3 regions of the Pseudomonas sp. 3296 genome follow, and region 3 is predicted to be linked to each of the others. Evidence: predicted binding sites of a transcription regulator. Region 3 holds the regulator's gene; each other region holds the start of a gene.
The links. Region 3 encodes FliA, which starts transcription of late flagellar genes. Its sites were predicted from a motif close to CTAAAGTTTNNNNNNNNNNNGCCGNTAA; they were not measured.
Positions count from the first base shown of each region.

Region 1: a site for FliA is predicted at 1,690-1,717, ahead of J2X66_RS14870 (methyl-accepting chemotaxis protein). Genes of this name have one in related genera too.
Region 2: a site for FliA is predicted at 1,909-1,936, ahead of flgM (flagellar biosynthesis anti-sigma factor FlgM). Genes of this name have one in related genera too.

Region 1 is NZ_JAVDUY010000005.1:159,230-162,491, reverse strand. It holds gene J2X66_RS14870 (methyl-accepting chemotaxis protein) at 1-1,548, opposite strand, end outside; gene J2X66_RS14865 (helicase HerA-like domain-containing protein) at 1,733-3,220, shown strand.
Region 2 is NZ_JAVDUY010000008.1:48,654-51,915, reverse strand. It holds gene J2X66_RS22080 (chemotaxis protein CheV) at 28-960, opposite strand; gene flgA (flagellar basal body P-ring formation chaperone FlgA) at 1,043-1,804, shown strand; gene flgM (flagellar biosynthesis anti-sigma factor FlgM) at 1,973-2,299, shown strand; gene J2X66_RS22065 (flagellar protein FlgN) at 2,349-2,816, shown strand; gene J2X66_RS22060 (flagellar regulator YcgR PilZN domain-containing protein) at 2,909-3,262, shown strand, end outside.
Region 3 is NZ_JAVDUY010000001.1:842,738-845,999, forward strand. It holds gene J2X66_RS04035 (protein phosphatase CheZ) at 1-788, opposite strand, end outside; gene J2X66_RS04040 (chemotaxis response regulator CheY) at 811-1,182, opposite strand; gene fliA (RNA polymerase sigma factor FliA) at 1,350-2,090, opposite strand; gene fleN (flagellar synthesis regulator FleN) at 2,087-2,917, opposite strand; gene flhF (flagellar biosynthesis protein FlhF) at 3,034-3,262, opposite strand, start outside.

The DNA of each region.
Region 1 (3,262 bases), on a different contig from region 3:
CTGCACCTGTTGCGCCGATTCCTGCGTGCGGTGTGCCAGGTTGCGCACTTCATCTGCCACCACCGCGAAACCGCGGCCGGCTTCACCGGCACGGGCTGCTTCGATGGCCGCGTTGAGTGCAAGAAGGTTGGTTTGCTGGGAAATGCTGGTGATCACTTCGAGGATCTGGCCGATGTTCACGGTTTTGCTGTTCAGCGATTCGATGTTGGTGCTCGAGGCGCTGAGCATGCTCGACAGCTGATTCATCGCTTTGATGCTGCGGTCCACCACTTGCTGGCCATCTTCGGCCAGGCTGCGGGCATCGCTGGCCTGACTCGACGCTTGCGCGGCGTTGCGGGCGATTTCCTGGGCGGCGGCCCCGAGTTGATTGATCGCGGCGGCGACGCTGCTGGTGCGCGAGGCCTGCTGATCGGAGTTGAACATCGAGGAATTCGAGGCGGCCACCACGCGCAGCGCCACTTCGTTGACTTGCCCGGTGGCCGAGGACACTTCACGGATCGAGGTGTGAATACGTTCGACAAAACGGTTGAACGCTGTGCCGAGGATGCCGAATTCGTCGTTGTTCTGGATGGTCAGGCGTTTGGTCAGGTCGCCTTCACCGTCAGCGATGTCTTCCATGGCGCGGGTCATGACGTGCAGCGGCTGGATCAGGATGCGAATGAGCATGCCCAGCAGCGCGATGATGATCGCCACGGCAATAATGGTCGCGACCACGGCGGATGCACGGAACGAGCTGAGCATCGAGAAGGCTTTGTCCTTGTCCACCGACAGGCCGATGTACCAGTTGACCGATGGCAGGCCTTTGATCGCGGTGAAGGTCACGATACGGGTCTTGCCGTCGACGTCGACCTCACTGAAGTCGCTGCTGATGCGCAGGGTATTTTTCGGGTACGCCTCGCTCAGGGACTTCATGACCAGGGCTTTGTCCGGGTGCACCAGGATCTTGCCGTCGGCGCTGACCAGGAAGGCATACCCCATGCCGTCGAAATCACGGGCGCTGAGGGTGTCGATCAGGGTTTGCAGGCTCAGGTCGCCGCCCACCACGCCGACGCTTTGCCCGGCCTTCTTCGAGGCGGTGGCGATGGAGATGATGGTCTGGCCAGTGGCCGCGTCGATGTACGGTTCGGTCAGGGTCGCGGTGCTGCTGCTTTCGGCACCTTTATACCAAGGGCGAACCCGTGGATCGAAGCCGGCCGGCATCTTGGCGTCGGGGCGAATGGTAAAGCTGCCGGTGGCATCGCCCAGGTAGGATGCCATGAAGGTCGACGTCAGGGCTTTCTGCTCAAGCAGGCTGGCGACATTGGACTGTTCGGGGTTGATGGCGATGTTTTGAGCGAGGTTATCGATCAGCAGGATACGACCGGCCAACCAGGTCTGGATGTTGTTGGCGGTGACGTCGCCCATCTCATTGAGGTAATTGTCCAGGTCTTCGCGGATGGCGTTGCGCTGTAAATAGTCGTTGTACAGGGTGAACGAGGCGAAGGCAGCAATAACAATGAGGGCGGCGGCAAGCAAGATTTTATGACTGAAGCGCAGGTTTTTGTTCATGGCTTGGGGTTCCGCTAAGGTCTTATTGTTCAGGGCGTGCTTTTATAAAGGCACGCAAAACGGGCAGGGTGAAAAGCAGCTGATAGTTCTGTCCTGTCCTTAGGGAATACCGACGCTGATTTCTTTGTAGTCTCTTGTTTTGTATCGGCCGCGCCGGATCAAAGATTAACCATTGGGTGACAAAATGCCTGACTCATTGCAACTCGTTCTCGGTGCCGACCTTGCCGGCCAGCCCATCGCTCAGGCCATGCGTCTGGCGAACCGCCACGGCCTCGTCGCCGGCGCTACCGGGACCGGTAAAACCGTCACCTTGCAGCGCATGGCCGAAGCCTTCAGCGACGCAGGCGTGGCGGTGTTTGCCGCCGATATCAAAGGCGATCTGTGTGGCCTCGGCGCCGCCGGCATCCCCCAAGGCAAGATCGCCGAGCGCATCGCCGGGATGTCGTGGCTGAACCACAAGCCCCAGGCGTACCCGGTGACGCTGTGGGACATTCATGGCCAGTCCGGTCATCCATTGCGCACCACCTTGAGTGAAATGGGCCCATTGTTACTGGGCAGCCTGCTGGAACTCACCGATAGCCAGCAGTCGGCGCTGTACGCGGCGTTCAAGGTAGCGGACCGCGAAGGGCTGTTGCTGCTCGACCTCAAGGACCTCAAGGCGCTGCTCAATCACCTGCGTGATAACCCCGAATTGCTCGGCGATGACGCCGCGTTGATGACCACCGGTTCCAGTCAGGCGTTGTTGCGGCGGCTGGCGACGCTGGAGCAACAAGGCGCCGAAGCGCTGTTTGGCGAACCGGCGCTGCAACTCGAAGACATTCTGCAACCAACCGCTGACGGTCGCGGACGCATTCATTTGCTGGATGCCAGTCGTCTGGTTCACGAAGCTCCGAAGGTGTACGCGACATTCCTGCTGTGGCTGCTCGCCGAACTGTTCGAGCAATTACCGGAGCGCGGAGATGCGGACAAACCGCTGCTGGCGTTGTTTTTCGACGAAGCTCATTTGCTGTTCGCCGGGACGCCCAAGGCGCTGCAGGATCGACTGGAACAAGTGGTGCGGCTGATTCGCTCGAAAGGCGTGGGCGTGTATTTCGTCACCCAATCGCCGGGTGACCTGCCGGATGACGTGCTGGCTCAGTTGGGGCTGCGCATCCAGCACGGTTTGCGTGCGTTCACCGCCAAGGAGCAGAAATCCCTGCGCGCCGTGGCCGAAGGCTTCCGGCCGAACCCGGCGTTCGATGCCTTGTCGGTGTTGACCGAACTGGGGATCGGCGAGGCACTGGTCGGGACGCTGGCCGATAAAGGCACGCCGGAGATGGTTCAGCGTGTGTTGATCGCGCCACCACAATCGCGGATCGGGCCGTTGAGCGAGGCCGAGCGTGCGGCACTGATCGCCAGTTCGCTCTTGCAAGGGCGTTATGACAAGCCGATTGATCGGGAGTCGGCTTATGAAGTGCTGATGGGGCGTAAGGGGTTGGCACCTGATCCCGAGGCCGCGCCGGCCAAACCTGCAGCCGAAGGGCCAAGTTTCACCGAGCAGGCCGGGGAGTTTCTCGGGACGGCGGCCGGGCAGGCGTTGAAATCGGCAATGCGACAAGCGGCTAATCAGTTGGGCCGACAATTGGTGCGCGGGTTGATGGGGTCACTGCTAGGTGGCAAAAAAAGCCGCTGAACCTTGCAGGCGCATGGATTGCCCGCGATGAACGATAACGTG
Region 2 (3,262 bases), on a different contig from region 3:
GTGTTAACCACCAGGGGCAGAAGGCCCCTAGCTGATATCTGCTGCTTTGATCCGGTCGACTACCCGGGATGCCAGGTCATCAGGACGGAACTTGGCAAGGAAGTCATCGGCACCGACTTTCTTGACCATCGCCTGATTGAATACCCCGGACAACGAAGTATGCAGGATGATATGAAGCTTTTGCATGCGTGGATCGTTGCGGATCTCGGCCGTGAGGGTGTACCCGTCCATTTCCGGCATCTCGATGTCGGAAATCATCATCAGGAACTCTTCTTCCGGCTTTTTCCCTTCGTCGACCAGCTTGCGCAGGTAATCCAGCGCTTGCTTGCCGTCATTCAACGCCACCACTTCGACACCGACGGTTTGCAGACAACGAGTCACCTGCTTGCGCGCCACCGACGAGTCATCGACGGTCAAGACCTTCAAGGACAAGGCCTTGTGCTGGGTTTCGACATCGACCACACCGACCGAAATCGCTTCCGGAGTCGGCGCCACTTCCGCGAGGATTTTCTCGACGTCGATGATTTCGACTAACTGATTGTCGACCCGAGTCACAGCCGTCAGGTAGTGATCGCGTCCCGTGCCCTTGGGTGGCGGATGAATCTCTTCCCAGTTCATGTTGACGATGCGTTCCACCGAGCGCACCAGGAAACCCTGGGTCTTGGTGTTGTACTCCGTGATGATCACGAACGGATTGCTTTGATCTTTCAGCGCGCCGGAGCCGGTCGCCATGGCCAGATCAAGAATCGGAATGGTCGCCCCCCGGATATTTGCCACACCGCACACGACAGGACTGGATTTTGGCATCAGCGTGAGTTTGGGGCATTGCAGCACTTCCCGAACCTTGAACACGTTGATCCCATAGAGCTGCTGGCCGTCGAGACGGAACAACAGCAGCTCCAGGCGATTCTGCCCTACCAGTTGCGTGCGCTGGTTTACCGCATCCATTACACCAGCCATGCACAGACTCCTACACCAACGCTTAAGTGTGTTGCGACGCACGTTCATTGCTAAACGGCACGGCGCTTGCTTTTTAACTCTTATGAACACAGAACCGACATTTTTCCGACGCCTGACATCAAACGCTCGCCACGTGCTTTGCGCGATGTCGGCCGTCTGCCTGTTCAACGCTGGCAGCCCTGCCCTTGCTGACGCAGTTACCTTGCCTGACATGCTTATCGGCGTCACTCAGGGCTTTCTTGAGTTCACCGTAGAAGACTATTTGGCGAGCAGTCAAACCGAAGGCCGTTATGAGATCGAGGTCAAGCAGCTCGATCCGCGCCTGCGCATGCCCATGTGCGACAAGGAATTGACAGCCACTCTGGAGAGCCCGGCGATCCCGATTGGCCGGGTCACGGTCAAGGTGCGTTGCGACAGTACCTCGCCCTGGACAGTGTTCGTGCCCGCTCAAGTCCGCCTGTTTCGCGACGTCGTCACCACCACGCGGCCCCTCAAACGCGCCGGCTACATCGAGCCGGGCGACGTCATGCTGCGCGAACGCGACATCAGCCTGATCGGCCAGGGATACTTCACCTCCATCGATCAGACGATTGGACAAAAACTTACCCGACCAACGGTCGCCGATCAGGTGCTGACGCTGGTCCATCTCGAGCAGGCCGAAGTCATTTCCAAAGGTGACCAAGTGGTGATTACCGCCCGCAGCGGCACGCTCAGCGTGCGCATGCCGGGCGAGGCCCTGTCCAATGGCGGCTTGCGTGAACAGATCCGGGTAAAAAACCTCAACTCCCAACGGGTCATCAAGGCGCAGGTCATAGCGCCGGGCCAGGTGGAAGTGGCCATGTAAGAAACTCTGCGCTTGCGAAAACATGGCGCTGGCCGTGGCTGTTCCCTAAGCTGTGCCTCACGCAGGAAATGCGCTGGCGCATGCAGGCTCGTTGATAAATGGGCCTAAAGTTTTTGCAGGAAGAGCCGAAAACATGGCAAGCGTCCAAATTCCCAGAGGTTTTTTATCATGGTCATCGATTTCAGCCGTTTGAACAGTTCCTCGTCACTGACCGGCAGTACGCGTACCAGCGCCAACAAGGACACTGCCGAAGCCGGCAAATCCGCGCCGCTGAATACCCCGGCCGAACAGGCCAGTACCGCCAAAAGCGGGGAATCGGTACACCTCAGCAATGAGGCTCAACAGTTGCAGAAGGTCACTGACAAGCTGCGCGATCAGCCTGCCGTCGACAATGCCCGCGTGGCCGAGTTGAAAGCAGCGATTGCCGATGGCAGCTATAAAGTCGACAGCAACCGTGTAGCCAGCAAACTGCTCAACTTCGAAGCCCAGCGCTAGGCCCTCGGTCTGCGCCAGGCTTTTGGACGCTTAAACCCCAAGGCCAGCCATGCACGACACTAATTTACTGCAACTGATCATCGACGACTTTGCTCCAGCGCAACACTTGCTGGAGTTGCTGCAAAACGAGTCCCTCGCCTTGCATGGTCGCGACATGCCACTGCTCGAAGACATTCTGGCGCGCAAACAGGCAATGATCATTCTGCTCGAACAGCATGGCCGCAAGCGCAGCGAAGTCCTCGCCAGCCTCAATCTGCCCACCAATCGCAAGGGCCTGGAGCAACTCGCCAGCGAATCCAGCGTCGGTGATCAGTTACTTGCGCAAAGCGATGCCCTGACCGACCTTCTGGCTCAGTGCCAGGCCATCAACGTCAATAATGGTCAGTCGATCCTGGTCCAACAGGCCGCCACGGCCAATCAGCTGAAGATCCTCACCGGCGGCGAACCACCCGCGCTTTACGATGCCCGCGGATCAACCGCCAAGCTAGCGAAGCCGCGCCCGCTCAGTCAGGCGTGAACCTGTTGATGAGTTCGCACTTTCAAGACGCGCCACATGATGGCAGTATGCTGGCCATGCGCAGTCACATTTTGTCCGGAGAACGATGAACCGTGCCCAATGCCTTAACCGCGGAAGATGCTCCGCAGCCACCCAAGGTGCTCTCCACGCCCATGGAGATCGCGGGTAACCTGCGGCAACTGCAAGAAAGCCATGACCCGCTGATCATTACGTTCCACGAACGTAACCAGCGCTTCCAGAGCTATCTGGTTGAGGTTGACCGTGACAACAACATGATTGCCCTGGATGAAATGGTGCCCCGCGATGGTGAGCGCTATCTGCTGGCAGGCGAATCGTTTCGGGTCGAAGGCTTCCACGACGGCGTGCGCATCGCCTGGGAAAGCAACGGCCCGCTGAGCATTGACGAACTCAGCGACGCACGCTGCTATCGTGGCAAACTACCTGAC
Region 3 (3,262 bases):
TAAAATCCCAGGCTGGATAGCAAATCGTCCACATCGTCCTGACCGGACACAACGTCTTCTCTTTTATCGGCATGAATCTGCGGACCTTCACCCTGAGAGAGATGTTTTTGTGGATCTTTTTCGGCGAGCATCGATTCACGGTCATGTTCGATACCCGCAAAGCGGTCTACCTGGCTGGCCATGAGGACGAGCTTGAGCAAATTGCTTTCAACTTCGGTGACCAACTGGGTCACGCGCTTGATCACCTGACCGGTGAGGTCCTGGTAATCCTGAGCCAGCAGGATGTCGTTGAGGTTGCTCGACACCGTGCGGTTGTCCTCGGTGCTGCGTGTCAGGAAACCGTCGACGCGGCGGGCCAGCTCACGGAACTCTTCAGCCCCGACTTCGCGACGCATGAACCGGCCCCAGTCCGTGCTCAACGCCTGGGCTTCTTCGCTCAGGCTGTTGACCAGCGGCGTGGCGCTTTCCACCAGGTCCATGGTGCGGTTGGCCGCGGCCTCGGTCAGCTTGACCACATACCCCAGGCGCTCGGTGGCGTCCGTGATCTGCGACACTTCCTCGGCTTGCGGCATGTTCGGGTCAATCTGGAAATTGACGATCGCGCTGTGCAGCTCGCGAGTGAGCTTGCCCACTTCCTGATACAGGCCACGGTCACGGGTCTGATTGAGCTCATGGATCAGTTGCACAGCCTCGCCGAACCTGCCTTTTTCAAGGCTGGCGACCAGTTCGACGGCATGTTTTTTCAGGGTCGATTCAAAATCGCCCTGTGAAGATTCTTTATGCTCCATAGCTCCCCCGTGGCGCAGTGGATCAACCGATGCGTTCGAAAATCTTCTCGATTTTTTCTTTCAACGCCTGGGCCGTGAAGGGTTTGACCACATAGCCGTTTACACCGGCCTGGGCCGCTTCGATGATCTGCTCGCGCTTGGCTTCAGCGGTCACCATCAACACCGGCAGGTGCTTGAGCTTTTCATCGGCGCGCACGTGGCGCAGCAGATCGATACCGGTCATGCCAGGCATGTTCCAGTCCGTTACCAGAAAGTCGATGCTCCCGCTGTTGAGAACCGGAATGGCGGTAGTGCCATCGTCAGCCTCGACCGTGTTGGTGAACCCAAGGTCACGCAACAGGTTTTTTATGATCCGCCGCATCGTTGAGAAGTCATCAACGATGAGGATTTTCATGTTCTTGTCCAATTCGACCTCCAAGCAGTCTTAAACGCGCCCAGCACCTGGACGCGCCATTTCAATCAATCCGGCAATTCACTCGATGACTGTCTGGAGCACAACAGATCGCGACCGGTGCCGTTCAAATCCGCACCAGCCCCGTTCGCAGTGTCCCCACACTGCCTTCAGCGCGCTCGCCACTCCCCCAAACGCCCCCGCAAACGGGCCGCGCACTGGCTGTGTAACTGGCTGACCCGCGATTCGCTGACCCCCAGGACCTCACCGATTTCCTTGAGATTCAACTCTTCGTCGTAGTACAGCGCCAACACCAGTCGCTCACGCTCCGGCAAATTGGCAATCGCGTCCGCCAGCGCCGCCTGGAAGCGTTCATCTTCCAGATCGCGTGACGGCTCCAGATGTGCACTCGCGCCATCCTCGTGCAGCCCTTCGTGTTCGCCGTCCTGCAACAGATCGTCGAAACTGAATAAGCGGCTGCCCAGGGTGTCGTTCAAAATCCCGTAATAATCGTCGAGACTCAATTGGAGTTCGGCCGCAACCTCGTGATCTTTAGCGTCACGGCCGGTTTTAGCTTCAATAGAGCGAATTGCGTCACTGACCATACGGGTATTTCGGTGGACCGAACGTGGCGCCCAGTCCCCCTTGCGTACTTCATCAAGCATGGCGCCGCGGATTCGTATGCCCGCGTACGTCTCGAAACTGGCGCCTTTGCTGGCGTCGTATTTGGTCGACACTTCAAGCAGGCCGATCATCCCGGCCTGGATCAGGTCTTCAACCTGGACACTGGCCGGCAGACGGGCCAGCAAGTGGTAAGCAATGCGTTTGACCAGTGGCGCGTAACGCTCGATCAGCTCGTACTGCGCGTCACGTGCCGACTTCTTGTAGAGGTTGTAGCCACTGGCTGTCATAGAACGGGTCCTGCGGTCTGTTGCACGAGGCGCTCGACGAAAAACTCAAGGTGCCCGCGCGGGTTGGCAGGCAGCGGCCAGGTATCAACTTTCTGCGCGATGGCCTTGAACGCCAGGGCGCACTTGGAACGCGGGAAGGCTTCATACACGGCACGTTGTTTCTGCACAGCCTTGCGCACGCTTTCGTCGTAAGGCACCGCGCCGACGTATTGCAAGGCAACGTCGAGAAAGCGGTCGGTGACCTTGGTCAACTTGGCGAACAGGTTGCGACCTTCTTGCGGGCTCTGGGCCATGTTGGCCAGGACACGGAAGCGGTTCATGCCGTAGTCGCGGTTAAGCAGTTTGATCAACGCGTAGGCGTCGGTGATCGAGGTCGGCTCGTCGCAGACCACGAGCAAGACTTCTTGCGCTGCGCGAACAAAACTGACTACCGAGTCACCTATGCCCGCAGCGGTGTCGATCACCAATACGTCGAGGTTGTCGCCGATGTCGCTGAACGCCTGGATCAGGCCGGCGTGTTGAGCCGGGCTCAAATGAACCATGCTCTGGGTGCCGGATGCGGCCGGAACAATTCGAATACCGCCCGGGCCCTGCAACAGAACGTCGCGCAGCTCGCAGCGGCCTTCGATCACGTCGGCCAGGGTACGTTTGGGTGTCAGTCCCAACAGGACGTCGACGTTCGCCAGGCCCAGGTCAGCGTCCAACAGCATGACGCGACGGCCGAGTTCAGCCAGGGCCAGCGACAAATTCACTGACACGTTAGTCTTGCCGACGCCACCTTTGCCGCCGGTCACCGCGATCACCTGTACGGGATGCATGCTGCCCATGTTATTTCTTTACCTTGTCTTGCATAGACGGAGGCCACATTACTGGCTGCGCGTTCACAAATGGAACAATGCATGGCAGACCATCGATGTAGGTACAAAAACTGTTCATGACTACCTTAGCCAACCTGCTTGGTCGGGCTGTGGTAAATATCAGCGAACATATCAGCCATGGCTTCTTCGCTGGGTTCTTCCTGCATTTGCACGCTCACGGCGCGACTGACCAATTGATGACGGCGCGGCAGATGCAAATCATCCGGAATCCGCGGGCCATCGGTCAGGTACGCCACCGGCAATTCATGACTGATCGCCAGGCTCAGCACCTCGCCCAGACTTGCCGTTTCATCC